Regions from separate parts of the Paenibacillus sp. FSL H8-0261 genome, predicted to be linked through region 1. Evidence: riboswitches for the same ligand, from Rfam matches in the RefSeq annotation. Region 1 holds a riboswitch; each other region holds the start of a gene.

Region 1 (10,156 bases):
CGCCTATGTGCTGACCCGTTTAATGGAGGGAGTATTTGAGACTGGGGGGACAGGAAACCGCGTAGCTTCTATAATCAAACGTCCGGTAGCCGGCAAGACTGGAACTACGGATACAGACGGCTGGATGGTAGGCTTCACCCCCGAGCTGTCCACTGCAGTTTGGGTTGGATATGACAAGGGGCGCGACATCACAACTACCGATGGCCGACGGGCAGCTCCAATTTTCGCGGAGTTTACTGAAAAAGCGTTGGAAAATATCCCGCCTAAGATTTTTCCCATTCCAGATGGCGTAGTCAGTGTATACATCAATCCGCAATCCGGTAAGCTAGCTACAGCAGCCTGTCCCGAAAAAGAACTGGAGACTTTCATTAGTGGAACTGAGCCCACCGAATACTGTGATCAACATGGCAAAGTTCCCGCTGTCGATGATGTACAAAGCAAAGTAGATCCTGCTGAAGAAAGTCGTTCCCTGTGGAACAATATTAAACGCTGGTGGTTGAATTAACCTCTTCATTAATTGAAGAGGTTTTTCTTTTTTATTACTTATTTATTGTAGAATCCATAGGATGGCCAAACTCGATTTTCACTTCTCCCACAAAGGATGTAACCGCTTCATTAATTATATTCACCCCATTCTCTTAACTCACAATTACTGCTATAATAGTTAGTAGCAACCAAAATATAAAGATGTAAATGAGGGACATGGGATGAAGGATACAGGCATGATCCGGAGTTTAGACAGTCTTGGGAGAATTGTGGTTCCCGCAGAAATCCGTATGACTCGTAATATCGACATTGGTGATCCTATCGAATTTTTTATATTAAACGATAACACCATCATACTCAGGAAGTACACCTCGACAGAATGTACGTTTTGCAGAAGCCACGACCATGTCACCTACTATAAAGAGCAATTTATTTGCAGTAGCTGTCTAAAAGAAATTGCCGACCCTGAACGCATGTCTCAAGTGCCTGAGGCGCGCCAAGATTTTGCAGGCGAAGTGTCAGAACACAGCAGCACGATCCGGAAGACGAAGACAGAGGATATGTGCCAACGCCTGGAGCGGGCCATAGAAGAACATCCATATGCCAATCAGAAAGAGCTTGCTGAAATTCTTGGGATCAGTCAAGCCAGAGTAAGTCAACTCAAACGCAAACTTAGTACGGCAGGCAAATCGTAAACTAATTCATTGTGTTCAATTCAAAAAGGCTTCGACTCTCCTATTTCAGGATGTCGAAGCCTTTTTTCTGTATCAGGTAACCTTGACCGGGTAATTCATTCCTACTCGTTCAGTGTAGCCTTAAGCTCATCGGAGGACGCAGTCCACCATGCCTCATTATGAGAGATCAAGAGGGATTTGAGGGCAGCTTTTTCAACTGCGCCAAGCCCTCCCACATCGATTTTGCGTTTTAGAGCAGCATCCAACTTATTGACATGCTCGGCGAGAATTTTCCAACCGCGACGTGCTTCCGTATCGATCCACATTTCGCAGGCCGTTATTCCACCATAGAATTGACTATCCTGTGTACGGTCCACTGCTACCCATACTACCCAAACCTGTCTACCATTAGGTACATCTTCACGGTTCATGGAGAATTTAATCCCCTTTTCAACCTTACTCTTGGCATGCATGGCACCAATATCAATGACTGCTTCACCGCCATCAATAATGACAGGCGATACGTTATTGAGCTCTATAGAGCCTGCTCCAAAGCCTTTATGTTTACTTTTGGCATTCACAATATTTAAGGCAATCTGTTTCTTGCCCTCCGGTTGTATATTGTCCACGAGTGCACACCCTTCCTCTTACGAATAATTTAATTTTAGCTAATAATGCGGCGATTGCAAACATATACATCCCGTAGATGCTTGTCACGGGAGGAATCACACTATGAAGTCACTGTCATTAAGGTACATCATCATCTTTGCGACCCTGGCCACCCTCGTGCTATTAGGAGGCATATGGGTCTATTCGGGGGATAACTCCACATCTTCTGTTACTAGCTTTGTTTCAAAAGAGGCCAAGTCCTCAAGCGGCACAGCTCCTGCAGCTGCACCACAACAGACACTGCCTGAAAGCGCCCCCGTTCCAGCAGAAGAGGCATTAAGTCAACGAGTTGTCGAGTATCACATCGATGTTCAGCTTGTTCCTGATACAGAAACCTTAATCGCTTCTGAGACGGTAACCTGGACACACCCCGGTGTAAAACCGGTAAGTGATCTATATTTTCATATGTATCCAAATGCTTTTGCTTCACCAGATACTACCTTTATGAAGGAGTCCGGGGGAACGCTCAGAGGTGACACCATGCCAGAGAACGGCTTCGGAAGTATGACTTTAACCGATTTGCGCACAACAGAAGGAACATCACTAATGCAAAGAGTGCAATTTGTACAACCCGATGATGGTAACGTCAACGATAAGACACTCCTAAAGGTACATCTCCCACAGCCGGTTAATGGTGGAGAAAGTGTCACGCTTAAACTCCAGTACGAGGTCCAGCTCCCCAAAATATTTGCCCGTATGGGCGCATCAGGCAATTTCGTGATGGCTGGGCAATGGTTCCCTAAACTTAGTGTATACGAGCCTATGGGCACACGCGGGGTTAAGGAGGAAGGCTGGGATTTGCATCAGTACCACGGCACCTCTGAATTTTACAGCGATTTTGGCATCTTTAATGTAACGATTGCGGTTCCTTCCGACTACACGGTAGCTGCGACCGGATTTCCTGTGAAGAATGCCAAGCTAAAGCAAGATCAGAAAATATATCAGTTCTACGCTGACGATGTCCATGACTTTGCGTGGGCGGCATCCCCTGATTTTACAGTAGCGGAAGAAGCCTTCTCTACGCCAGAAGTGCCTGGTGTACGGATTAAGGTGTATCTCGATCCATTACACAAAGACTTAAAGGAACGATACCTTCAGGCCGCTAAGGCAGCTCTGACCTACTTCAGCAAATGGTATGGTCCTTATCCCTACTCGACTCTGTCTATTATCGTTCCGCCTAAGGAGGGGAATGGGGCTGGAGGAATGGAGTATCCAACACTCATTACAGCGTTTGGAGCCACAGACTCTTCTCCTGACACCTCACTTGAAAGAACCGTCGTTCATGAAATTGGCCATCAATACTTTTACGGCATGGTAGCCAGCAATGAATTCGAAGAGGCTTGGCTAGATGAAAGCTTCACTTCTTATGCTGAAGACAGACTCATGGAGCAAGAATATGGCATCAAAACGAATCTCCCTCTTCAGTCCAGCTTGGTGACCAAATCAGAGCCGCTAAATTTAGAAACATGGAAATATGCCGGGGCAGAATCCTATAGCCGGAATGTGTATATTCGTGGAAAGCTAGTACTTAAGGATATTGAACGCCAAGTAGGCACTAAGGCAATGAACAGCATCATGTCCACTTACGCACGCAAATTCCGTTTCCAGCACCCCACTACGTCTGATTTTCAAAAAGTCATTGAGAAGGTAACCAAAAAATCATGGCAGCCTTATTTCCAAGATTATATTTATGGTGGTGGTGCTCCTGATTTCTCAGTAGATACGATTACGATTAAAAAGAATGGCAACAGCGATGCTCAGAGCTATGAATCCATAGTAAAGATTACAAACAAAGGGAGCCATTACGTTGACGTTCCCATTAAATTCACATTCGCCGATGGCTCTGCTACAGAGCGGGTCTGGAGCGGTGAAGGAGCAGAGACTACCTTCCAATTGTTAAGCGATAAGCTTCTGCTCTCTGCTGAGGTTGATCCTGAGCATACCATTCTGTTAGAAAACAAACATCTTAATAACTTCAGACTGGCGGAAATAGAGCCCAAAACGCTCTCCCGCTGGACATTAAGTGTAACTAAACTAGTTGAAACCGTGCTCGGAACTCTTGTCTGGTGAGGTGAATGATTGTGAGAACATCGATAACCCGCGGCTGGCAAAGCATGAAGGAGCAATTTTATATTCTGATTCTGCTCTTCATCTACCGACTGCTCTGGGGCTACTTTATGTACGGCTTCATCCGATCTGCTATCGTTCCAATTCTACTACGTTATCCAGATAAAGACGCTGGAGGCAGCGGAATGGGCAGACTACTCTATTATGTCGAAGGGCAGTTCAGCTTGAACACAGATCCTGCGATACGTACTTGGTTATGGATGTTCCTAGGGCTTGTTGTCTTACGACTGCTACTCTCCCCCTTCATAAGGGCAGGATTACTGCATGAACTCCATCAGGAGCGAAAAGGAGAGCGTGGCCTGTTCTTTTTTCCCGGTATGAAGCTTTATGGATTTCCAGTGTTTATCTTCAGTCTAATCGAATGGGTGCTGGCTCTACTTCCGTTATACTGGCTTGCTCCAAAAATGTACGGGCTATTCTTGTCCTCCTTTCTGAACTACTCTTTGTTACTTCATCTAGTTCCATACGTATTGGCATGGCTTATATACATCTTTATCGTGCGCCTGTTCCTTCTATATATGCAGTTTGGTTATACCAGCGGCACGGGGATATTCTCCTCCTTATTCATTTGCTTGAAGTCACTGATTCCGGCAATAGGAATTTCAATCGTACTTGGTGCAGCAGGCCTGATCCTTTTGCTAGTGTGCGGAATAACGGGTATCTTCTATCCTGGCCTACCAGCACTTCTTATTCGTCAACTTTCATCACTGCCCTCAACACTCTTCAAAATGTGGGGAATTTCAGCTCAATATCATCTATGGCACAGTAAAGCATTTCCACAATAATTTGAAGCATTACAGAACATAATATAAGAGTCCCGGTTCCTGAATCAGGAGCTGGGACTCTTTCGCGTTATAGACAAATTATGAGGATTTGCAAAATCGTAAAGACTTTGTTACAATAAGTCCTGTTCCATTGGTAACAAGTTTGTAATCATTTGAAACGATTTCTACATAACTTCATGTATTTGTCGTAGTCATGTCGATAAGTCACTATCTGGTGCATAAAACGCCGAATTCCTTGCACCGGGAAGTGGGGGAACCATATTTTGGGTGAATTGATCTCGCTTTGCAGTGATCATAGGGGAACCTTCTACCGAATCCTTAAGCTAACCTCACAGGCATTGGAAGGGGTACAATTTTTTTGAAGAATTTAAGAAAAGCATGCGTCGCTGCGGCGCTAGGACTTGTGATGGCGTTCTCTATTGGTGGAGGAAGTGCCTTTGCAGATTCTAAGATGGACAGTGTTATTTCAAAGACAATTGGAGTTACCTATAAAACCGGAGGCACTAGCACTGCCGGGTTTGACTGTTCTGGATTTACTACGTATGTATTCAAGAAGGTGGGTCTTTCTTTGCCCCGTACTTCAAAAGCTCAATATAATGTCGGAACTCCTGTAGCCAAAAGCAAATTGCGTTCAGGTGACCTAGTTTTCTTTAACACATTGGGCAACGGCGTATCCCATGTCGGCATTTATGTTGGAAACGGAAAATTCGCACAATCATCATCTTCATATGGCGTGACCATAACTTCACTTAGCCAGTCCTACTGGGCCAATCGCTACGTTGGTGCTAAAAGAGTAATGAGTACTTCCTCATATCAAGCTATAGCCTACGATTAATACTTCCCCACAACTATAACCTCATAATTACATTATATAGACCTGGGTTTGATTATTGACTTAATCGAATCCAGGTTTTCTTTTGCCTTATTATATTCTTTACACCTCTAGAACGGACTTTAAACACTTTTATTTGATAAAAATTTCAATAAATATAAAAATTAGTTTAATATTATCGCTTACATATGCATTTTGTCTTTAAAAAAACGAATTTTTCTGCATGATTATGTTAAAAACGATTGCCAAGCGGCACTCTGTTTGTTACAATAACTGCAGTAAGATTTTAGTAACATTTTTGTAATCATTAAGTTGTTATTTACAAAGGTTTTGTCATGTATTGATTACAAGCTATTCCTAATCAACAGTATCAGCCGAGTTTCCTAACTATTAGGAAAACGGGGGAACCAACTTTGGGTGAATTGACCTCCATTTTTAGAGGGGTCATAGGGGACCTTCAACCGAACCCTTAAGCTAACCTCGTAGGCATCCGGAAGGGGTATAAACTTTTGAAGAAGAAGCTAGCAGCAGCAGTACTTAGCTTTTCCATTATTTTCACCATCGGAGCAGGAAGCGCTTTCGCGGATTCCAAAATGGATAAAGTGATCGACAAGACCATCGGAACTAAGTACGTATCCGGCGGCATCTCCACAAATGGATTTGATTGCTCCGGATTTACAATGTATGTATTTGATAAAATTGGTATAAACCTACCACACCAATCAGGTTCCCAGTATCAAATGGGTACTGCTATCTCCCAAGATGATTTAAGATCTGGAGATCTTGTATTCTTCAATACAAGTGGTAAGGGTGTCTCCCATGTTGGTATTTATGTCGGTGAAGGCAAGTTTGCACACGCATCTTCCTCACGCGGTGTAACGATTAGCTCCCTGAGTGATAGCTACTACGTGAAACGCTACATCGGTGCTAAACGAATTATGAGCACGGATGCTTATCATTCTGTTGCTTCTGAGACAGAAGATAATGATGATGTTCAATAAGTAAATCGTACATAGGCTCTTTTCCAAGATGTTGATTCTTGGGGAAGAGCTTGTTTTTTGTCTTATTTAGTATTTACCCCTCTCAGAATTTGTAAAACAATAATCCTCATAAATTTCTGAGTCGACCATGCCTCTTTTTGTATATAATTAGTTACAAGCATAAACGCCTTCGATGTCCTTATAAGGACCATAAGTATTTTAAGCTAGAAATATAAGACATTTAAAGTTCCCCCGTGAAAGGAGGTCCTTGACCTTATGATAAATCCCTCTGTTACTTTTCATGTAGCGACTATGGAGACCAGTCACGCGGAAGAGATTTGCAACTGGGATTACACTGCCCCTTATAATATTTACGGCTGGATGCCGTGGGAGCAAATGCAGGCTCTTGGAATCGAGTTCGGTGACCCTCAGCTACGGAATGAGCAATATGTCTCCATATTAAATGGGCAAGGGATTTTGTGTGGATTCGCGCAGTTGTTTCCAATGGAAGGGGTTGTTCGCTTGGGGATTGGTATGCGCCCTGATCTATGCGGTCAAGGTCTAGGAAAAATATTCATGGATGCAATCGTGCAAGCAGCCTTGCTTCGTTATCCTGAGCGTGAGATTGATCTAGAGGTATTGACCTGGAACCAGCGGGCGATCCGAACTTACCAAAAGTGTGGATTTACGATTACCGATACGTATGAACGCCTAACCCCCACAGGAAACAAACCTTTTTATTGCATGGTCTATGATAAATAATATTAAATTCCATATTTTTCAATGATTTGATGGCATTATCGTTCATTTTTTTGTCACAAACCCTATGATAACGCTTCACCTTGAGCTATAATGTAGGGAGCAGCTTACATAGAAGGGACGAACTGGGATGCAGAAATGGATCATGAGCGGTTTGTTTTTTGCCGCCTGTGCCTTTGCGGTAGTACTTATGTTTACACTTCCAGGTAAAGAAGAGGTAGCTGAACAGAATAAGCCCACGATGCCGGAAGTTCAATTGGATGCAGCAAAAGCGGAAGCAACCGTGAAAGCCAGCTGTATCACCTGTCACGGCGATCAGCTTCAAGGTGGAGTTGGACCTAGCCTTCAAAATGAAGGTAGTCAGCATGATGCTGAAGGAATCTACAGTATCGTCACTAAAGGACGAGGTCAAATGCCTTCCTTTAAAGAAAAGCTAGCCCCTGAGGAGATTGCAAACGTCGCCCTCTGGCTCTCAGAGAAAAAGTAACAGTAACTACTACCTAAGCAACTAAAAACGCCCGTGCCAGAAGATAGTTCACTATCTGCGCACGGGCGTTTATTTATGAGTTTGGGCGACACTAACGATTTTTCTCAAAGGCTTCATTAAATTCATGTGCCTCTCGAATATCTAGAGCTGTAATACCGTCTTCCTCATTTGATTTCAGTCGTAAAGTCACTATCTTATAATCAATTGTAATATGTGGATGGTGATCAAAGGCTTCTGAAATGGTGGCTACTTCATCAACGAAAGCAATACCCTTCATATATTGGCTGAACATATATTTTCGCACCATGGTATTCTCTTCCAGCTTCCAACCTTCCAGCTTGCTGATCTGCTCACGCAGTTCTTCTTCGGTAAATAACAATTCGTTTCCTCCCTTACTAAAAATTGCAGTAAAATCCGCAGGTCCCTTTACTCGTCTTATTCGTTAAACAAAACATCCCTTAGCTTCTGAGGTCCAAGGGATGTGCCAGGATAAAGGCAATATTTTCGATTAAATGTATTCAAGAATCCCAGCGATTATAACTCGGCTACACCAATTTTAACACGGGCTACTAACTACGGGCAAATTACGCCCCGCGCCCCCTCTTCTTAAATCAAAACAACAGAGGCTAAATCCTCTTCTCCGACTAAAATATTAATGCGGTGCGTGTCCTTATCGTAAATGATAACGCCGCTCCCCACCTCAATCATAGGTTCATTACCCAGCGCGAAGAAAAGATCCTCAGCCAGTGCCTCCCATACCTCCATCTTGGATTCCTGCGGCAATTCTTGCCACTCTTCCGGATCCATTTCAAAAAATAAGTACCCATCGGAAATTCTTCCGACAGCCTCAGTCAAATCCGTTAGGATTTCACCGTAATCTCTACCATGCTTTACACCCACATGTATCACTCCGTTTTCTCCACAGATGAATAATTACTTACCTTATCCATTATAGCCGAAAAAATGACTTCACAAAAAACGGAATGATGTCGATAAATAAGAATATACGTTATTCGGTTTCGAACAGAGTGCCTTGCCGCTGTTTCAAGGATGATATACGCGGCTTTGTCGGAACACATCTTATAATCTCATGGACGAGGTGCATAATGGAAATTTCAACAATACTTGGTTTAATTTTTGGTCTAGTTGCAGTTATTTGGGGTATGATCCTCAAGCACGCTCCTCTTCACGCTTTAGCCACACCTGCTGCTTACGTTATTATCTTAGTGGGTACGGCAGCTTCCATCTTTATGGCCTTTCCGTTCTCGGAGGTCAAGAAGATTCCAAGTCTGTTTAAAATGATTTTTGTCAAAAAGAAATTAATCAGTAAATCCGAATTAATTACTATGTTCATGGAGTGGGCTTCTATTACACGGCGTGAAGGTCTGCTGGCTCTTGAGTCGAAAGTCGATGAAATAGAAGATAACTTCCTCAGAAATGGCATGCGGATGATTATTGATGGAAATGATCAGGATTTTGTCCGCGATGTTCTCATGGAGGACATCCACGCCACAGAGGATAGACATAAAGCAGGCGCACTCATTTTCTCACAAGCAGGTATGTATGCTCCTACACTTGGCGTACTCGGGGCCGTTATCGGACTTATCGCCGCTCTGGCTGATATGAGTGATATGAACAAATTGGCTGCAGCAATCGGGGCTGCCTTCATCGCAACACTACTCGGTATCTTTACAGGTTACGTATTATGGCATCCTATCGCCAATAAGCTGAAACGACTTTCCAAACGTGAAATTGAAGTTCGAATGATGATGGTCGAAGGTCTTTTGTCCATACAATCCGGTGTATCCACTATTGCCATCAATCAGAAGCTTGCTGTCTTCCTGACACCTTCGGAACGAGCTAAGTTAAATGATGAGAAGGAGAGTGGATCGGGTGAGCAAAAAGACTAGACGACACGAAGAGCATGAAGAACACGCCGATGAATCGTGGCTACTGCCTTATTCTGATCTTATGACCCTTCTGGTAGCCTTGTTCATCGTAATGTATTCTATGAGTGCAACGGATGCCAAAAAATTCGAAGAGATGAGTCAAGCCTTCAGTTCTGCTCTTAATGGCGGTACAGGTGTTCTTGAAGAGCGGGCGGCAATGCCATCTAAGAGTCAAGAGGATTTAGGAAAAAATGATCAAATGGATAAATCAGTAACCAAGAAAAATGAACAAACAGAAATGGCTAAGCTGCGGCAAAAGGAACAAGAGGATTTAGAGAAGCTTAAGAAGCAGTTTGATCAATATATCAGCAAGAACGGCCTTACCGATCTACTCAGTACTAAGCTCAATCAATCCCAGCTTATGATTACGATAAGTGATAACGCGTTGTTCGCATCCGGACAGGCAGT
Region 2 (10,156 bases), 1.2 Mb from region 1:
CTCAATAGGACGGGAACTGATGGGGTAGATCGGATACAGCGTATGGCCAAACGCCCAAACCAGCGTGGTGATCAGGCAAGCAATGAACGTGCTTCGGAATACTTTTTTCAACATAGGAATTCCGAAAAAACGATAAATGGCTTCCTCGGATAAACCAGCGAGCCATGCAACGATGGGCAGCAGCCAAGCATATCTCATGTTGTAAGGAGATTGAGTAGCGTCAGTAGTGGACCAGTTCTGCAAGGTAAGTGATAATACGATGAACATAAGGGTCTGCACCCCTAGCAGCACGAATGCCCAGACGTATCCAGCCCGGATACTATCCAGAACATATTTTCCATAGCCAGGCTCTTTAGCACGAGGCCATGGGTTCATCCCCTCTTCTTTTTTCCATAGGCCGTCCCCTCCAACTAAAGAAAAATAGAGCAGGGAAGACATTAGGAGGCTATATAAGGCATAAATGATGAACATTATGACGGAAGTTATCTGAGCCTCGAGTCCTTCGCCTGAGGATTCAGGGAGCATATTATAGGTGCTGATCATCATGATTACAAAATAAGCTGAGCTTAGGAATATTCCACGCTTAAAGGAGGTATGTTCTCTTCTAAGTATGCTGTAGATGAGTGCCAGAATTCCTAAAGCTAAAGTAGGCAAACCGTAGCCGAATAAAGTAAACTTTTCCGCGAGAGAGGTCTGGTCCTTTACATAGGTGGTATGCCAGGCTGGAGCGGTGAATCCTGCTTTAAAGCTGGATACCTGTTCGCCAGTGAAATCGAAATAATAGTGTAGTAAGGATTCGCCGATCTGAACGGAACGATCTGTATACACGAGCCCGTAGTTTCCCGTATTCGATTCAATTTGTAGCTTGGCGGGATTTACATCCCATTCCTGAAGCCAGGGACGGGCAAGATTTTCTTTTTGTGCAAGTGATAAGGTAGTACCCTTGTCCTCTTCTTTTGCACTGGTGGATACATTGTTTGGTAATCCGGTACCTGATCCTTCTGCACCTTGTGTGAAAGCGACAACTGCACCAGTATACATATTGAGGTCAACAGAGATCAGTGGCTCTTGTTCCGCTGAAGGACTAAGTGTTACACGGAAAATGTCAAAAGGATATCGTTGATCCAATTTCTTTTTTGTATAGTCCTCCAAAAGCTTCTCGCGGGACATATAACCATAAAAGGAAGAGTCCGTATCGTACAGTACATTCCACTGATCGGTTGGTGCTTTGGTGTAGTTCAGCTTTTGTTCTGCGAATGATATGGCTTTGTCGCGGGCTTCCGCCTTACTGATGACAGTAGTATCTTCCCCGGCAGGGCTATTTAGCACCGAGGGAGCAATTTGAAACATAATAAATAGAATAAGACCGATAATGCCCGAGATGATGAGCCTCTTGGAGAGGGCACGTTGCTGTAAGGGCTGGCCAACGGGATTCATGTAACGCCTCCTTGTAAACTGACAATGTTATGTTCCATTATAGTATTAGTGCCATGATAGTTACAAAAATCATCGTATATTCTTTTTATGGGTAATAGAGATATTATAGAATAGGTAGCTGAATATATACCATGAATTTAAGGTGATTATTTCTTCATTTTTCATGAAAATCGATGCAATTGCAGGGAAAACACGGAAAAGTGATGAGAAAAGGCACTCTTAGTGGTACATCCTCTCCAAACCGCATTTTTCATATGAATCACCATTAATAGTGTCTTTGTGATTTATCGAAATAACATATATAATTTGTATGCAATTGTATATAGCCGAATTTCAGGTGAAAACGGGGGAACCATAAGAAGTAATGAAAAGATGAGTATACGCCATAGGCGTTGTCTTTATTCATCAGGGGTGAATTTCGTTCTAGGAACGAATAGGGCAGCCTGCACAGTCCGAATCCGTCAGCTAACCTCGTAGGCTAATTTACTGCAGGAACCAAGGGTAGCATTGGTTTTCCAGTGCTTTTTTTGTTGGAATTCTTTAAATTTAGATAAGAGGGTGAGCGTAGTGGCTTCACAGTTTCGCAGGGTTTCTGAATCAAAGTTCCTGAAGCTCTCTCCGCCTCAGATTATGGTGCTTGGTTTTGCATCGATCATTCTGATTGGAGCCTTGCTGCTTATGCTTCCCATTTCAAGTACCAGTGGGAATGTTGTGAGTTTTATTGATGCGTTGTTTACTGCAACATCGGCCACCTGTGTGACAGGACTTGTGGTGCTGGACACCGGGACGACATTCACCATTTTTGGGAAAACCGTAATTATGGTGCTTATCCAGGTTGGTGGCTTAGGGTTTATGACAATGGCGACCTTATTTGCCATGATGATGAAACGCAAAATTTCCTTGCGGGACAGACTGATCCTTCAGGAAGCAATGAACCAAGGCTCTATGGAGGGGATTGTTCGACTGATCCGGAGAGTACTTATTTATTCCTTGGTCATCGAAGGCTGTGCAGCGGTGCTTCTGTCCATACGCTGGGCGTTTGATATGCCACTGGGAAAGGCCATTTATTTTGGAATATTTCATGCGGTGTCTATGTTTAATAATGCTGGATTTGATATTTTCGGGGATTTCCGGAGTTTAACCGATTATGTATATGACCCGCTAGTGAACATCGTGGTGATGTTTCTGATTGTCTCTGGCGGTATTGGTTTTATTGTCATGTCGGATCTGGTGGAGTTTCGTGTCAAACGTAAATTATCTTTGCATAGCAAAGTTGTACTCTCCACCACTGCAGGGCTTATTCTTATCGGCGCTTTGGTTATTTTTATATTTGAATTTACGAATCAGCGCACACTGGGGAATTTAAATTTCGGCGGCAAAATATTATCGGCATTCTTTCAGTCCGTATCGCCCCGAACCGCTGGCGCCAATACGGTGGATATTGCCGGACTGCGGCAAGCCTCACAGTTCTTTATGGTTATTCTTATGTTTATTGGTGCATCTCCAGGATCAACAGGTGGCGGGGTCAAGACTACAACCTTTACGATTATGATTGGTGCAGTAATCGCGATGCTGCGCGGACGTGAAGATGTTGTACTGTTCCGTTACCGGTTGGCGCAGGAGCGTATCTATAAAGCGTTGACGCTAACATTACTCGCTTTGCTATTGGTCCTCACGGTGTCGATGTTACTGTCCACAACAGAGGATAGTAATTTCTTAGCGATATTATTTGAGACGACCTCAGCTTTTGCCACGGTGGGACTAACCATGGGCCTGACACCTGAACTGTCTATCTTCGGCAAGATTCTGATCTGTCTGACGATGTTTGCGGGGCGGCTAGGTCCATTGACATTAGTGTATGCGCTTGGACCAAAACAGGGTAAACCATTGTATAAGCACCCAGAAGGTAAAATAATTATTGGATAGGAGTTAATCCGAAATGAAAGCACAGCAATTTGTAGTAATCGGGTTAGGCCGCTTTGGCTCAAGCCTTGCACTTGAGCTGATGGAAATGGGCTACGAGGTGCTCGGCATTGATCACCATGAGGAGCGTGTGGAGGAAATGAGCGATCACCTGACGCATGCGGTAGTGGCTGATGCTACAGATGAAGGAATTATGCGCTCGCTCGGCGTACGGAACTTTGACTGTGGGATTGTAGCGATTGGTGACAATATGGAACGAAGTATTCTGGCTGCGATTTTGTTAAAAGAGATTGGAGTCAAGCAAGTGGTAGCCAAGGCGATCTCGATCCTTCATGGTCGTGCGTTGTCCAGGCTGGGCGTGGACCGGGTTATTTTTCCGGAGCGGGATATGGGCATTCGTGTAGCACATCAGCTCGTGACACCCAATTTGCTGGATTATATTGAACTGTCCAAGGATTATAAAATCGTCGAGCTAACCGTTCCGTCTTGCATGAACGGGAAAAGCTTGTCAGATTTAAATACAAGAGCGAAATATGGCTGCAGTATTGTTGCCCTGAACCGGGAAAGTGGAATTATAGTGGCTCCAACGGCACATGATCATTTGAGTGAGGGCGACGTTATGGTACTCATTGGTTCTAATGAAAGTATTGATCGATTTGAGGATGAAGTTGTAAACCAAGATTAAATAGAAAAGCCCTCCGTCCTTTACATGGGACGGAGGGCTTTTTTTAATTAAGGCTGCACGCAGAGGTATGTACTATTTCTCTCGTTCCGTTAGAAACATCTCTTCTGTGACCTGCACGAGGCTGCGGGCCGCTGTGCTCAGGCTCCCATCGTCACGGTAAATCAGGCAGGTAGTTCGCTGAGTCTGCTCCAGCTCCTTAATATGCAGAGAGACCAGCCCACCGCCGTTTAACAGCTGCGGACGCAGATAAGACTTGGGCAGTAACGCTGCCACATTGACTGTCGGCAGCAGCCGCACGATGGCTTCGAAGGAGTCAATCTCCATCCGAACGTCTGGATCAATTCCACAGCGCTGGAACAGATCGTCTGTTAGACGTCGGTACCAGGTGCCTTTGGAGAACAGGATCATAGGCAGTCGGGACAGATCATCCATGGTTAGCTTGGTAGATTGATTCAGAGGATGATGCTCAGAAACAACCAGTCGAAGTTGATCCTCAAACAGAGAAATACAGCGCAGTCCAGGTTCTTGAATAGAGGAAGCGATCAGACCTATATCTGACTTTCCTTCACTGACAGAGGAGACAATTTCATGTGTTCGGCCTGTGATTAGCTTCAGCTCCGCAGTTGGGTATTTCTCCATATATGCGTTAACTAGTGGAGGCAGAGTGGTCTGCAGTGAGGTAAGTGACGCCCCTAAGGTGACGAGCTTAGGCTCGCCTTCTTTGTATTTTGACAATGCCTCCAGAAATTTAGAGCGCTGCTGCCGTTGTTCAAGTGCGTAGGAATAAGTAAGACGCCCAACCTCGGTTAACTCCAGACGCTTGCCATAACGATTAAATAGCGCGACACCCAGTCGTTCTTCCAGCTTGGAGATTTTACGAGATAGGGCAGGTTGGGACAGATTGAGCTGGCGGGAGGCCCGATTCAAGCTGGAGTGCTCCACAACCGCTGCAAAAACATCTAAATCGTCAAACATATTTATGATCCTCTCGTAGTGCAATCTATAAACAGTAGTGATGAAATTCATAGCCATGAAGACAATACTTCTTGCTCCATAAGGAAATAAAAGATTTGTCGGAAAATGTTGTTTCTCTAAATGAGAATTATTATCATATAAAATCTATTCTTATGCGTTTATTGTATAACGTTTAATAATTAGATTGCAATTCCCTTATAAGGGAAAAAGGAGTAACATGAAAAGTGACACAAGATATTCACATTTTGTGAAAAAGAAAACAAAGTCCGGAAAACCAAGGATAGCGGTAAATATAGACGTTTTGTCATGACATATTCTACGTTATCCTGTGTCAAATGTAGTTCCGGCGGTGAATACACAATAATGAAAACGCTGTTTTAATCGGAAAGGGGTTACTTTGTATGAAAGGATTTTATTCCAGAAAGATTCATTCCTTGCTAGGCGTTATCCCGCTTGGAGCTTTCTTCATTGAGCACATGATGACGAATTTTGCGGCTGTAGAGGGTGGCGCTTCCGGTTTCACTGACAGCGTGATATGGCTGAATAGCCTGCCGCTTGTCTTCTTCCTGGAATTGTTCGGTATATGGCTACCTCTGCTGTACCATGGCGTATATGGACTGTATATTGCCTATCAATCCAAGCCGAACTTGAACCGTTTCAACATTGAAAGAAACTGGCGTTATACGCTGCAACGCATTACAGGAATTATTACCTTTATCTTCATAGTCTGGCATTTGTTCCAAACCCGGGTTCAGGTGGCAGTTGGTAGTGTTGAGCATGAAGAGCTGGGCGGTCTGATGCATGATATCGTGACTCAACCACTGATGTTGACACTGTACATTATCGGTATCGTTGCAGCATGCTTTCACTTCTCAAACGGCCTATGGTCTTTCTTGATCAGCTGGGGAATCACGGTAGGACCTCGTTCACAGCGGGTATCCTCTTACCTTTGTCTCGGTATATTTGTTCTTGTAACGTTTATGTTCCTCATTTCGCTAGTCACTTTCCGTGATGCTGAATTTCAAACCGCAGCTTCCATAGCTCAGTCCATAAAGACTTTCATCTAAGTAATTATCCTCTCAGGACTAGATTCCAGAATCCTTTCTGATATTTTCAATAAAGGGAGTGAACTATCATGGCAACAGCAAATATCATTATCGTGGGTGGCGGTCTGGCCGGCCTGATGGCTACCATCAAGGCGGCGGAGTCCGGTGCGCATGTTCAATTATTCTCATTAGTGCCTGTAAAAAGATCACACTCCGTTTGTGCGCAAGGCGGCATCAACGGCGCGGTAAATACGAAAGGGGAGGGCGACTCTCCTTGGGAGCACTTCGACGATACCGTTTACGGCGGTGACTTCCTGGCGAATCAGCCACCGGTCAAGGCGATGTGTGAAGCAGCACCGGGTATCATCCACCTTATGGACCGGATGGGCGTAATGTTCAACCGCACACCTGAGGGATTACTCGACTTCCGTCGTTTCGGCGGAACGAAGCGTCACCGCACTGCATTTGCTGGCGCAACGACAGGCCAACAGCTTTTGTATGCGCTGGATGAGCAAGTGCGCCGCTGGGAGTCCGAAGGTCTTGTAACGAAACGTGAGAACTGGGAGTTCCTCTCGGCCATCGTCGACGACGAAGGTGTATGCCGCGGCATAAGTGCCCAGAATCTCAAGACGATGGAGATTGAGACTTTTCCTGCAGACGCTGTTATTTTGGCTAGCGGCGGGCCTGGTATTATTTTTGGTAAAACAACGAACTCCGTAATTAATACAGGCACAGCAGCAAGTGCGGTGTACCAACAGGGCGTACATTATGCCAACGGAGAATTTATCCAGATTCACCCAACGGCTATTCCAGGAGATGACAAGCTCCGCTTAATGTCGGAATCAGCACGTGGTGAAGGCGGCCGCATCTGGACTTATAAAGATGGAAAGCCGTGGTATTTCCTTGAAGAGAAATATCCAGCCTACGGTAACTTGGTGCCGCGCGATATTGCTACACGTGAGATTTTTAATGTGTGTGTGGATCAAGGGCTGGGCATTAACGGTGAGAACATGGTGTATTTGGACCTCTCTCACAAGGACCCGAAAGAGCTGGACGTGAAGCTTGGCGGGATTATTGAAATTTACGAAAAGTTCATGGGGGATGACCCTCGTAAAATACCGATGAAAATCTTCCCGGCTGTGCACTATTCCATGGGCGGTATGTGGGTTGATTACAACCAAATGACAAACATTCCTGGTCTGTTTGCGGCAGGCGAATGTGAATACCAATATCATGGAGCGAATCGTCTAGGCGCTAACTCTCTGGTATCTGCCATTTACGGTGGTATGGTTGCTGGACCAAAGGCTGTTGAATACATCAAAGGTCTGAAGAAATCGTCACAAGATATCTCTTCTTCTGTCTATGATAGCTTCCACAAAAAGCAGACGGACAAATATGAGTCTCTGCTAGCGATGTCAGGTACAGAGAATGCTTATGTGATTCACAAGGAACTGGGCGAATGGATGACCGCCAATATGACGGTTGTACGGCACAATCCGAAGCTGGAAGCGACCATTGGCAAAATCAAAGAGCTTAAAGAACGCTATCGCAATATCAATATGAACGATACGTCACGCTGGAATAACCAAGGTGTAGCTTTCACCCGTCAGCTATGGAACATGCTGGAGCTGTCCGAAGCGATGACACTGGGAGCGCTTATGCGCAATGAGAGCCGCGGCGCTCATTACAAACCGGAATTCCCGGATCGTAATGATGAGGAATTCTTGAAGACCACGAAAGCAGCTTGGACTGCAGACGGTCCGCAAATCTCTTACGACGAAGTCGATGTCTCACTGATCCCTCCACGGGTCCGTGATTATTCGAAGGATTAATCTTTCCAGCAGTGAAACAGCTTGCGAGGCAAGCTTAATGAAATAAAATTAGGCAATTTGAGGAGGGAACCATTATGGCGGAAACTGCTACAGCTCCCAAAAACGTAAAGTTTATCATCACCCGCCAGGACGATCCACAAAGCTCATCTTATGTTGAGGAATTTGAGCTCCCTTATCGTCCGGGTATGAATGTAATCAGTGCTTTGATGGAAATTCAGCGTAACCCTGTGAATGCCAAAGGTGACAGCACCGTTCCGGTATGCTGGGATTCCAACTGTCTAGAAGAAGTATGCGGAGCTTGCTCGATGGTGATCAACGGCAAACCTCGCCAAGCCTGCGCAGCGCTTATAGACAATCTGGAACAACCTGTACGCATTGAGCCAATGAAGACATTTCCGGTGGTGCGTGACTTAGTGATTGACCGTACCCGGATGTTCAACGCACTGAAACGAGTAAAGGCCTGGATTCCAATCGATGGTACGTATGACCTTGGGCCGGGACCACGTATGCCGGAGAAGAAACGGCAATGGGCTTATGAATTATCTAAGTGTATGACTTGCGGCGTATGCTTGGAAGCTTGTCCGAATGTCAACGAGAAGACGGATTTCATCGGACCCGCAGCCATCTCTCAAGTACGCCTGTTCAATGCTCATCCTACGGGTGAAATGAATGCGGATGAAAGATTGGACGCATTGATGGATGATGGCGGTATTGACGGTTGTGGTAACTCACAGAACTGTGTGCGCGCTTGTCCAAAAGGTATTCCTCTTACCACCTCCATTGCAGAAATTAATAAGCAGACGACAAAACATATGTTCAAACGCTGGTTAGGTGTGTAATAAGTAGTACCGCCGGATCTTTAATATTGAGCTATCCTCAATGGTGGATTTATATTCGCTGAGGATAGCTTTTTTGTTTATAATTGGTAGGGAATAGGAAATTCGTCTAGCTCAGAAGAATGAATAGCATATGCTATAATATCCATTGTTAACGTACGTTAGGTGTGGAACAACAGGGAGGAATAATCGTGATTTGTCGGGAGCATGATGGAGCAATTGTAATGGTTAAACAGCATGATCACGGGAAGTTAGCTGGAGAGCTTGCCATTTGGTTTAAGGAAGAGCATGTGCCAGAAGAAGGACGCCGGGATGAGGTGCTTTGGGCGGTAGCTGAACATGACCGGGGCTGGATTGATCTGGATGAGACGCCCTTTTGGAACGATGCGGAACACGCGCCTTACAGCTTTATTGATTTTCCTGTAGTGCCGAAGCTGACCTTTTATAAGCGAGGACTTGATGAGATCGAGGCGCGGACACCTTATGGAGCGCTTTTGTGCAGCTTGCATTTTGAACGACTCATTAAGATTTCGGGACTGGATTATCCAGAACTGACTTTATATCAAGAGCATGAAGAGGAACGTAGATCCCGTATTCACCGAGAACTGGAAGTATCTAAACCTATTGGTGAGGATGAGCTGTATTATGATGCCCGTCTTTTGGAATTCTGCGATGACTTATCTCTATATTTGGCTTTAAATGAACCGGGTAGCCCGAAATCTGAGGAGCATCCATGGTGGCGTGAAGGATTCTCTGGCAGTGAAGATTTCAGTTTTACGTCAGGTCGTACGATAACCGTGGAGTGGAAAGATAAGTCAACGTTAGTGCTGGATCCTTTTCCCTTTAAGAAGACGGTGGAAGTAGCCTTTATGCTGAAACGAGTCCAACGATCAGAAATTGCTAATAGAGGCATCGCACCCGCATACCGTGATACGCCAGAGGAAGAATGTAGAATTGTACTGACGGCTCTAAACGAAAGCTGAAGGGAAGGAGAAACTCCGTATGAAGATACAATCGTCTGGGGCTTCTCCCAATAAGAAAAATAATCATTCAGGTAAAGGCACCCACTCTAGTGCCTCTGGACGTCGATCTAAGGGCAAGACAACAATGACCCGACGGCAATTCCTGGTTCGAGGTGCGGCTACTGTAATCGGCGCAGGCTTGCTCACAAGTGGTTACGCTTGGCAAGGGGAGCCCAACTGGATTCAGGTTACTAAGCTGAAGTTGTCCTTCAAAGATATTCCCTCTGCTTTTTCAGGCATGAAGGTTGTCCATTTCAGTGATACTCACCTTGGGTTTAATAAGGATGCCCGTGATCTGGCTCGACTTGCAGAACGTATCGCTAAGGAGGAACCGGATCTTATATGCTTTACAGGTGACATCGTGGACAGCAACCCTGAGGATCTTGTAGATGCCATACCT
Region 3 (9,787 bases), 3.2 Mb from region 1:
AACTTTCCTTGAGTAAACCTAATAAAAGTACAAGCGTTCCCCAGCTTAGCAAACAAGAGAAACGGCGGGTAGAACAGGAGCAGCAAAAGCAGAAGACGAGAATTTTAATTATTAGTTCAATAGCTTTAGTAGTCATCATTTTTGTTGGATTGTTTATGTTAGCTTCGAAAGATGCCGCAAAAAATGCCACTTCGGGAGAACCAGTAGCATTCAATTACAGTGAGCTACCTAGAGTCGGTAAAGAGGATGCACCTGTTAAAATTGTTGAATTTGGAGACTTAAAATGTCCAGCGTGTTCCCAATTTGCAACTTCAGTTAAACCGAAAATTGTTCAAGATTTTGTCAACGAGGGAAAAGCAGCGCTCTACTTTGTAAATATGGCTTTCGTTGGTCCAGACTCTGAAACTGCCTCACTTGCTGCATTATCTGTTTACCATCAGAATCATGATGAATTCTGGAAGTTCTATGATGCTGTATATGCTCAGCAAGGTGATGAGAGCGAAGAATGGGCGACTGAAGATTTCTTAGTAAGCCTTGCGGAGAAAGAGAAGTTAGCTATCGATTACGAACTGCTTCGTAAAGATATTAAGGATCGTACGTATGCAGATGAGCTGAATAAGGGTATGCAGTTAGCTAGTGAAGCTGGGGTGACGACTACACCATCCCTTTATATCAATGGAGTAATGACTGCGGATCCATTTAACATTGAAGCGATTTCAACTGAGATTAACGACGCCGCAAAAGCTGTGGAGGCAAAGTGACAAAGTTCCTATCTTTTTGCAAGCGTAACTGCCTGTATCTGGCCTGGTTCGTCTCTTTAGTTGCTGTTGCTGGTAGCTTGTATCTGAGCGAAGTATTGAAATATGAACCTTGTAAGCTTTGCTGGTTCCAGCGAATTTTTATGTATCCTCAGTTATTCCTCTTGGGAATTGCAACCTTTCGAGGGGATAAAAGGATTATCCCATATGTACTTCCACTAAGCTTGATTGGTGGCAGTATCTCGATCTATCATTATGCGGAGCAGAAGATTCCTGCGTTAAGTAAAGTGCTTCCTTGTACAATTGGTGTTCCTTGTAATAAGGATTACTTGAACTTTTTTGGATTCATTACGATTCCTTTCCTTGCATTAATCGCTTTTGCTTTAATTAGCATTTTACTTTGGTACGGACGCAAGGAAGAAGAAGTGATGGAGTTAGATACAGAGGAAAGTTTAGGATTTTGATTTTTTAATTTTAAATGATCCGAAAAAATGTGAAAAGTGATTAAAAACACGATCCAGAGGGATAATTGAAGAGAATGAAAGAGAGCATCCAATAAGACGCTGTATTTGCGCTTACTGGATGTTTTTTCATTCTTTTTTCATTTTTTTCAACGCTTTACTGTATACACTTTGTAGACTAATATTAGACCTTGTGAGAAGTTGAATATGCGCTGAATTTTCTTAGGAAAAACGGGGGAACCAAACTTGGCATATGTGCCAATGGGGTGAATCGGAATGGGTCGATTAGACTTATACCGTAGGGCTAAACCACAGCCCGAATCCGCCAGCTAACCTCGTAAGCAAAGGTGGGATAATGACCATGCATAGCATGCGGATCATTTCCGTATGCTATTTTTAGTGTCTGCATTTATGAAATCCACCAATGAAAACAGCGCGCGGAAATTCCGTTTCAGCTCCCAAAGAAAGGAACTGTATCCACCATGGTAAGCAAGGTAAAACGACTATTGATCGGGCGTCCGATGAAGTCGAACGAACTCGATCATGAAAAGTTATCCAAGGTTAAAGCACTGGCTGTCCTGTCTTCTGATGCGCTCTCGTCTGTAGCCTACGGAACGGAACAAATTTTGATTGTACTGGTGGCTGCGGGGTTTACTGCCATCTGGTATTCCCTGCCAATTGCATTAGCCGTATTGGGCCTGCTGGCCATCCTGATTTTATCCTATCGGCAGACGATTTACGCTTATCCTCAGGGAGGCGGAGCTTACATCGTTGCCAAGAGTAATCTTGGTGTTCCGACGGGGCTCTTAGCAGGAGGGTCTTTGTTAGTGGATTACATTCTGACCGTAGCTGTTAGTGCGTCGGCAGGGACGGATGCGATCACATCGGCTTTTCCAAGTCTTCATAATCACACCGTTCTTATTGCAGTATCAGTTATTATTTTACTTACTTTGATTAATCTTCGCGGAGTTACAGAATCAGCTTCATTCATCGCAATCCCAGTGTATTTGTTTGTAGTGTCGATTGTAGTGTTGATTATCTCCGGTATTATTAAATATGCAGCAGGTGGCGTACATGCGAATGTCCCTGAAATTGGCTCTGCTGTTTCTAATGTTAGTTTGTTTCTACTATTAAAAGCCTTCAGTTCTGGCTGTTCGGCACTTACGGGTGTAGAGGCTGTATCTAATGCCATTCCAAACTTTAAAGCACCAGCTGAAAAGAACGCAGCCAAGACCTTAATGGTTATGGGGGTTATACTTGGATTTATGTTTACAGGTATCACACTACTGGCGTATTGGTACGGCATAGTGCCTGATGAAAAGGCAACGGTTGTTTCACAGATCGCTGAATCGACCTTTGGCCGCGGAACCTTATATTTTTTCATTCAAGGTATCACAGCAGTAATTTTGTTCTTGGCAGCTAATACAGCTTACTCAGCGTTCCCGCTGCTCGCATTTATGTTTGCAAAAGATAAATATATGCCACATGCTTTTATGGTTCGTGGAGACCGTCTAGGTTTCTCTAATGGTATTATTTTTCTAGGTGTTCTGTCTGCTGTGCTTGTAGCTGCATTCCACGGAAATACAGAAAGCTTGATTCCACTTTATGCGGTTGGTGTATTCATTCCTTTCACATTGTCACAGCTAGGAATGATGGTTCATTGGTTTAAAACAAAACCAGCGGGATGGAAAAAAAGATTTGTTGTAAATACCATCGGTATGCTGACTACATTGACGATTACGCTTATTTTTATCATCACTAAATTCTCAAGCGTATGGATGGCTTTCATTTTCTTACCTGCTGTAATGTTCGTGTTCCACCGGATTCACAAGCACTATTTGAACACTGCAGATCAGCTTCGTATATGCCCGAGTACAGATAAACCTTTGATTAAAGGCAGTACGGTTGTTGTTCCTGTTGCGGGTGTAACACGTGCTGTACTACATTCCATCAGCTATGCCAAGTCTCTAACGGATAATGTTGTAGCCGTGTATGTTGGCTTTGATGAAGAGGACATTCAAAAAATGGAGCAACGGTGGGAGGAATGGAATCCGGGTGTACGCCTGATTGTACTTCGTTCCAGATATCGCAGTATTATTCGTCCGTTAGTGAAATTTATTGATACAGTGGAGTGGAAGACCGCAGCGACGGATCATATCACGATTCTGATTCCACAGTTTATAACTAAGCATTGGTGGCAAGCTGTACTTCATAATCAGACCAGCTTTTTAATCCGTTCGTATCTAATGAATTCAAAAGATGTTGTAGTTGCGACTGTCCCATATCATTTGAATAAATAATGGATCATTAAGGAGAGGCTATATCCGGAACGTTCGGAATATAGCCTTTTTTTGTATTTTTAAGAAGGAAATTATTGCAAATACACAAAATTTAAAATTTATATGTTGACATAGAGAATGAGAATCAATATCATTTAAAAGTGAGACTGAGGTAGTCAACACCTTTGAATAACATAGGATGTACACACTAGGAGGGTATTTAATGTTTTTGTTTAACAGAAAAAGATTTGGAAGCATGAAATTAACGATGATCGGATTAATGGTGATGATGCTATTCTTATCCGCTTGCGGTAATAATAATCCCGGTAACGCTTCAAACGCAGGAACAGACCAAGCGACGGCACCTACTGCTGAAGCTACAGAAGCTCCTGCAGCTCCTAAGACGTTAACGGATGCAATGGGACATGAAGTAACGATTCCAGCTAATCCACAACGTGTATTGGGTTCTTATTTGGAGGATGCTTTGGTGACTCTAGGTGTGACTCCAGTAGCGCAATGGTCCGTGACTAATGGTATTCAAGATTATCTGTCCACTGAATTGAAGGAAGTTCCTACGATCAGCTACGATCTTCCGCTCGAGGCAGTAACCAGCTTCGCTCCGGATCTTATCCTCATCCCATCGGAGTCATCTGTACAGAATGGTATCTATGACCAACTGAATAAGATTGCACCGACTTATGTGATTGGGGATAAGCTAAATCAAGATTGGCGTAAATCGCTACTCAAGATTGGTGAAATTCTGAACAAGACCCCTGAAGCAGAGAAAGCCATTAAAGATTATGAAGACAAGGCGGCTGCAGCGAAAGAAAAGCTTAAAGGAGCTATTGGAGATGAGTCCGTGGCGATTTTATGGTTGGTACAAAAGAACTTCTATATTGTAGACGAAACCCGCAGCAGTGGTGCTGTATTATATACAGACCTTGGTGTAAAGCTGCCTAACTTAGTAACAGAAATTCCTGTTGGTACAAGAGCTACTTGGAATCCAATTTCGCTAGAGAAGCTTTCTGAGCTGACAGCAGATCATATTATCCTTGTAAATAGTGATAAGACTGAGGGTTCGGAGATTCTGGACAGTGCAATTTGGGAAGGAATCCCGGCTGTAAAAGCTGGTAATGTACATGAAATGAGCTCAACAAGCAGTTGGCTATACAGTGGTGCTAACGCTGGTGGCAAAATTATTGACGATGTGTTAAAAAGTTTTGTGAAATAAAGAGTCGTAATTCACCATGAATGAGACTGATCATTTGGGTGAGGAAGGGCGTGCAGATCAAGTATCTTAGGATACTTAGATCTGCACCATTTTTTTATAAACCGTTCCTGTATTACTGAAAAATAACTCCTACAATTGTACAACCTAATTTTTTTTGCGATAATGAGAATGATTGTTGTTATCATATAGACCATTGTAACTATCGATTAAGGAGACGACTCATGGTTTCACCCTCAGATTTCGCACATCGTAATAAAAATGATACACAAAAAGCTCTACATACCCGACCGGCAGCTGCAATGGGTATTCTAGTGTTTGGACTCGCTGCCATTGCTTTTGGACTGGCACTTTCGGTCTCAGTGGGTGCGGCAGATATCAGGCTAGCTACGGTATGGGAAGCAATATTTCATTTCAATCCAGATGTACAAAAACATCAGGTGATAAGAGAACTGCGATTTCCACGCGCGATAGCAGGTGCTTTGGTCGGTGCTTGCTTCGCTGTAGCAGGGGCAATCATGCAGGGGATGACAAGGAACCCTCTTGCGGATTCAGGTCTGTTAGGCTTGAATGCGGGAGCAGGTGTAGCGCTGGCCATAGTTTTTGCTTTTGCACCTTCGATCTCATTCACTTCACTTATGTTGTTTTGTTTTATAGGTGCTGCTATAGCGTCTTTTATCGTATTTGGAATCGGGTCGCTATCTTTTAATGGCCTTACCCCTTTACGTTTGACGCTGGCAGGTTCCGCGGTTAGTGCACTACTGGTTGCTGTTAGTCAGGGCATAGCTATTCTTTTTAACTTATCCCAGGATATAGCCTTCTGGTTGGCTGGCGGAATGGGTGGGGCAAGCTGGACTCAGATCAAGATTATTTTCCCTTGGGTGTTCGTGGCATTAATCGCAGCGATGATGTTAGCGCGGTCTGTCACCTTGCTCAGCTTAGGAAGAGAAGTTGCAGTTGGTCTGGGGCAGCGGACAAGATTAGTACAGTTGGCATGTATGATTGTTGTAGTAGTTCTTGCCGGAAGTGCAGTCTCAATGGTTGGACCGATTGCTTTTATAGGACTAATTATTCCACATGTAACACGTTATTTCGTCGGAGTGGATTATCGCTGGATCATTCCTTGTTCGGCAGTTCTTGGGAGCGTATTGATCATCTTTGCGGATATCGCCGCTAGAATGATAAATGCCCCTTATGAGACGCCGCTAGGCGCATTAATTGCCATCATCGGTGTACCTTTCTTTATTTACTTAGCGAGTAAGCGGAAGGGGGAGCTGTAATGCACAGAACAACCCTTTCTCCCAATGATAATGAACGCCGTACACGTGCTATTACAGTGTTATCGCTCCTTGCCATATTGATCGTTGTTGTTTTTATTGTCAGTATGAATACAGGATTTATGCGTCTATCCCCACGGGAGGTATTACATACACTGCTGGGTGATGGAACTCATCAGCAAAAGCTTATTTTATTTGATTTCAGATTACCTCGCATCGTAATTTCATTGTTGGTTGGAGCGGGCTTTGCAGTGTCAGGCTGTATTTTACAAAGTCTCGCAAGAAATGCACTTGCCGAACCGGCTACGCTGGGCATAAGTGCGGGTGCTGGTTTTGCGGTAATCATTTTTATCTCGTTTTTTCCGGCTACAACAGCAGCTCCGGTATTTGTCTTGCCGCTCTTAGCGCTTGGAGGGGCTAGCTTAACCGCCGCTTTAATCTATATTCTTGCTTATAGAAAAGCAGATGGTCTATCTCCAACAAGGTTGATCCTTATCGGGATTGCAGTCGCTGCCGGAATTAACGCTTGCCAGCTGGTGTTGGCACTTCGGCTTGATCCTAATAATTATCAGTTTGTAGCGACTTGGATCGCCGGGAAAATATGGGGTGGCGATTGGAGATTCGTCCTTGCTCTGCTACCTTGGATAGCGATTCTGTTACCGTTCGCCTTCTATAAAGCCCGTATTCTTAATGTATTGAATCTAGGGGACCATACTTCAGTAGGACTTGGAATGCGAGTGGAGAACGAGCGTATTCTCCTTCTAGTGACAGCAGTTGCGCTTGCCGGCTCCTGCGTTGCTGTAAGTGGAGGAATTGGCTTTGTCGGCCTAATTGCACCACATCTTGCCCGCAAGCTTGTGGGACCCCGTCATCAGGTATTATTGCCCGCTAGTGCGTTGACAGGGGCGCTTCTTATGATTACTGCTGATACTATCGGCAGATGGGTGTTACAGCCTGCAGAAGTTCCAACAGGCATCGTGGTTGCGATCATTGGTGCACCTTACTTTTTATATTTACTCGCCAAATCGAAAGCATAATGCGTACGAAGCGAGTTTTACTATGTAGTTCATTCTAGGAGCATCGCTCCATAAAACTTTTAAGGAGTTGTTAACATGTCAGAACGTTTGAACACAGAAGAGTTAAGTATTGGGTATGCAGAGGCTACAATTGTTAAAGGGTTGAACTTAACTATCCCTACGGGAAAAATAACCGCACTAGTGGGCGCTAACGGTTCTGGAAAATCTACAATTCTTAAAACAATGGCCCGGATCATGAAGCCTAAGAGCGGCAGCGTAATGCTGGACGGCAAATCGATCCATAACTTTTCAACGAAAGAGGTAGCTCGTCAGCTTGCGATCTTACCGCAAAACCCAACGGCTCCAGACGGACTAACGGTCTCTGAACTTGTCAGCTATGGCCGTTTCCCGCATCAAAAAGGATTTGGCACAATGACAGCAGAGGATCGCAGCATTATCTCCAACGCAATCACTGTTACAGGTATGGAGCCTTTCCATGACCGTCCGATTGACCGCTTATCTGGAGGACAACGTCAGCGCGCTTGGATCGCTATGGCATTGGCGCAAGAAACTGACATTCTATTCCTGGACGAACCAACAACATTTCTAGATATGGCTCACCAGCTTGAAGTTCTACAGCTTCTGCAAAAGCTGAATGAGGAAGAAGGCCGTACCATTATCATGGTCGTGCATGATTTGAATCATGCTACTCGTTATGCACAGCATATGGTAGCTATTAAATCCGGTACTGTGGTTAGTGAAGGCTCACCTACTGAAGTTATGACACCAGATGTACTGCGGGAAGTGTTTGGAATTGAGGCAGATATTGTTCCAGATCCACGCACCGGTGTGCCGCTGTGCCTTCCTTACGAGCTTGCTGCATACAAAGCTGTGTAATCATAATTGAAAATCATACAACGAACAGGCTCCCGTCATTGACAAGGGAGCCTGTTCGTTGTTACAGTTGTGGTTGCCTACAAATCCATGATACCACTACTAAAAATAGATCAAGGACCATCATTTATACATGGTTAAAGGAGCATGAAACATGAATATTGACAAAATTCAAAATGACCTAGAGCAGCTAATGACTGCAGGGATTGTGAAGAGTCATGAGAACTTAAAAGATCACGTGTATACCAAAATGGGCGGTAAAGCTGATATTTTGGCAGCACCAGCTACTTATGAGGAAATTCAAAAGATCGTTACATATGCGGAACAGAATGGGATAAACCTTACGGTGCTTGGGAACGGCTCCAATGTGATTATCCGTGATGGAGGTGTGCGTGGAATAGTTCTGCAAACGGCAGGACTAACGGATGTGGGGATTCGAGACAATCTCTTATATGCGGAGTGTGGCGCTAAGATTATTGATGTTTCCAGATATGCGCTGGATATGGAGCTTACGGGTCTTGAGTTCGCCTGTGGTATTCCAGGAACGGTTGGTGGAGCGTTATACATGAACGCAGGCGCTTACGGCGGAGAAATTAAAGATGTACTGCATAGTGCACTGGCTATAACTAAGAGCGGACAATTAGTGACTCTGCAAGGGGATGAGCTGCAATGGGGTTATAGAAAAAGCGTGTTCGCAAGCGGTGAATACATCGTACTTGAGGCCAATTTTGCTATGACTTCTGGTGATGCATTAGCTATCAAGTCGAAAATGGATGAACTTACTTATCTGCGTGAATCCAAGCAACCGCTTGAGTATCCTTCCTGTGGTAGTGTCTTTAAACGTCCTCCAGGTCGGTTTGCAGGTCAGTTAATTCAAGAGAGTGGCTTGCAGGGAACAAGAATTGGTGGTGCTGAGGTATCCAAGAAGCATGCAGGGTTTATTGTAAATGCAGATAATGCAACCGCCAGCGATTACATTGGGCTAATTCACCATGTAAGAGAAACTGTGAAGGATAAATTCGGCGTGGAGCTTGAAACTGAAGTGGAGATCATTGGGGAAGAGTAACTATTAATTAGAAAGAGCCCACAGATTACTGTGGGCTCTTTTGCTGTCATTACATATGGCTTAATCCACTGAAAGGGTATATTTAGCTCTCTCAGTAGTTATTCCAGCCTTGCGATCACTTATGTCCTCAATCCGAAGCCCGTCAATAGCTAAGTCATAGGTGGAGTGTGGTAGCGATACTAGCTCACCATCGGCGTTTAAAGTGCTGCCAAATCCTTTTAATATTAATGCACTCCCAAGATAATCATCGATAACATCCTCCGCACTCCGAAACTCAACAGCCTCTAGATTAAAATGAATTTTATCCAGATCACGAAGCTCTTTCTTTTCAATTACAATAGTTTCATTCACATGACTGTTAATCCAGTCCATAAGTTTCTGTATACTTTGTTCCATTAGATGATCCCACCCTTACCTCGAAGATTATTATGTTTAAGTTACCCTTTTCTTAGGATTTGAATCCTTACTTTTGCCACATCTGAGCGGATTTGAACAAAGGAAGGTACTGAGGAATAGCGAATGTTACAGAATAGCAACAACAGAGATAATCCTCTACAACCAGAATAAGGATAGAAGAAAGTTAACTATTCTAAAAAGGGGGGAGTGTTATTGATTCAGCTAACTGAGGTCTCAAAATATTATCAGGAGAGGTGTGCAGTTGATCGAATTACTTTCACGGTGGAGAAAGGTGAGGTCTTTGGATTTCTAGGTCCCAATGGTGCAGGGAAGACTACAACGATGCGCATGATGACAGGGCTTCTTCAGTCTACAAGCGGAGAAATTTTAATTAATGGCATGAATATTTCAC

Evidence for each region. A riboswitch is a leader RNA that binds a small molecule or an ion and turns the genes downstream of it on or off. The one in region 1 is predicted to bind cyclic di-AMP.
Region 2: it holds a riboswitch for cyclic di-AMP, as region 1 does, so the genes downstream of both, MHI27_RS25830 (TrkH family potassium uptake protein) here and MHI27_RS00545 (C40 family peptidase) in region 1, are expected to answer to the same signal.
Region 3: it holds a riboswitch for cyclic di-AMP, as region 1 does, so the genes downstream of both, MHI27_RS16595 (APC family permease) here and MHI27_RS00545 (C40 family peptidase) in region 1, are expected to answer to the same signal.

What each region holds. Positions count from the first base shown of each region.
Region 1 is NZ_CP150297.1:110,056-120,211, reverse strand. It holds gene MHI27_RS00570 (transglycosylase domain-containing protein) at 1-505, shown strand, start outside; gene MHI27_RS00565 (AbrB/MazE/SpoVT family DNA-binding domain-containing protein) at 708-1,181, shown strand; gene MHI27_RS00560 (YwhD family protein) at 1,283-1,789, opposite strand; gene MHI27_RS00555 (M1 family metallopeptidase) at 1,893-3,899, shown strand; gene MHI27_RS00550 (hypothetical protein) at 3,911-4,741, shown strand; cyclic di-AMP (ydaO/yuaA leader) riboswitch at 4,956-5,094, shown strand; gene MHI27_RS00545 (C40 family peptidase) at 5,148-5,576, shown strand; cyclic di-AMP (ydaO/yuaA leader) riboswitch at 5,936-6,077, shown strand; gene MHI27_RS00540 (C40 family peptidase) at 6,083-6,574, shown strand; gene MHI27_RS00535 (GNAT family N-acetyltransferase) at 6,830-7,315, shown strand; gene MHI27_RS00530 (cytochrome c) at 7,443-7,799, shown strand; gene MHI27_RS00525 (4a-hydroxytetrahydrobiopterin dehydratase) at 7,891-8,178, opposite strand; gene MHI27_RS00520 (hypothetical protein) at 8,406-8,699, opposite strand; gene motA (flagellar motor stator protein MotA) at 8,906-9,709, shown strand; gene motB (flagellar motor protein MotB) at 9,693-10,156, shown strand, end outside.
Region 2 is NZ_CP150297.1:5,802,998-5,813,153, reverse strand. It holds gene MHI27_RS25835 (CPBP family intramembrane glutamic endopeptidase) at 1-1,437, opposite strand, end outside; cyclic di-AMP (ydaO/yuaA leader) riboswitch at 1,752-1,931, shown strand; gene MHI27_RS25830 (TrkH family potassium uptake protein) at 2,068-3,363, shown strand; gene MHI27_RS25825 (TrkA family potassium uptake protein) at 3,377-4,045, shown strand; gene MHI27_RS25820 (LysR family transcriptional regulator) at 4,118-5,020, opposite strand; gene MHI27_RS25815 (succinate dehydrogenase cytochrome b558 subunit) at 5,422-6,087, shown strand; gene sdhA (succinate dehydrogenase flavoprotein subunit) at 6,156-7,898, shown strand; gene sdhB (succinate dehydrogenase iron-sulfur subunit) at 7,973-8,737, shown strand; gene MHI27_RS25800 (DUF3891 family protein) at 8,926-9,717, shown strand; gene MHI27_RS25795 (metallophosphoesterase) at 9,737-10,156, shown strand, end outside.
Region 3 is NZ_CP150297.1:3,750,166-3,759,952, reverse strand. It holds gene MHI27_RS16605 (thioredoxin domain-containing protein) at 9-761, shown strand; gene MHI27_RS16600 (disulfide oxidoreductase) at 758-1,222, shown strand; cyclic di-AMP (ydaO/yuaA leader) riboswitch at 1,420-1,578, shown strand; gene MHI27_RS16595 (APC family permease) at 1,702-3,519, shown strand; gene MHI27_RS16590 (ABC transporter substrate-binding protein) at 3,722-4,729, shown strand; gene MHI27_RS16585 (FecCD family ABC transporter permease) at 4,951-6,006, shown strand; gene MHI27_RS16580 (FecCD family ABC transporter permease) at 6,006-7,040, shown strand; gene MHI27_RS16575 (ABC transporter ATP-binding protein) at 7,116-7,916, shown strand; gene murB (UDP-N-acetylmuramate dehydrogenase) at 8,068-8,979, shown strand; gene MHI27_RS16565 (hypothetical protein) at 9,040-9,375, opposite strand; gene MHI27_RS16560 (ABC transporter ATP-binding protein) at 9,589-9,787, shown strand, end outside.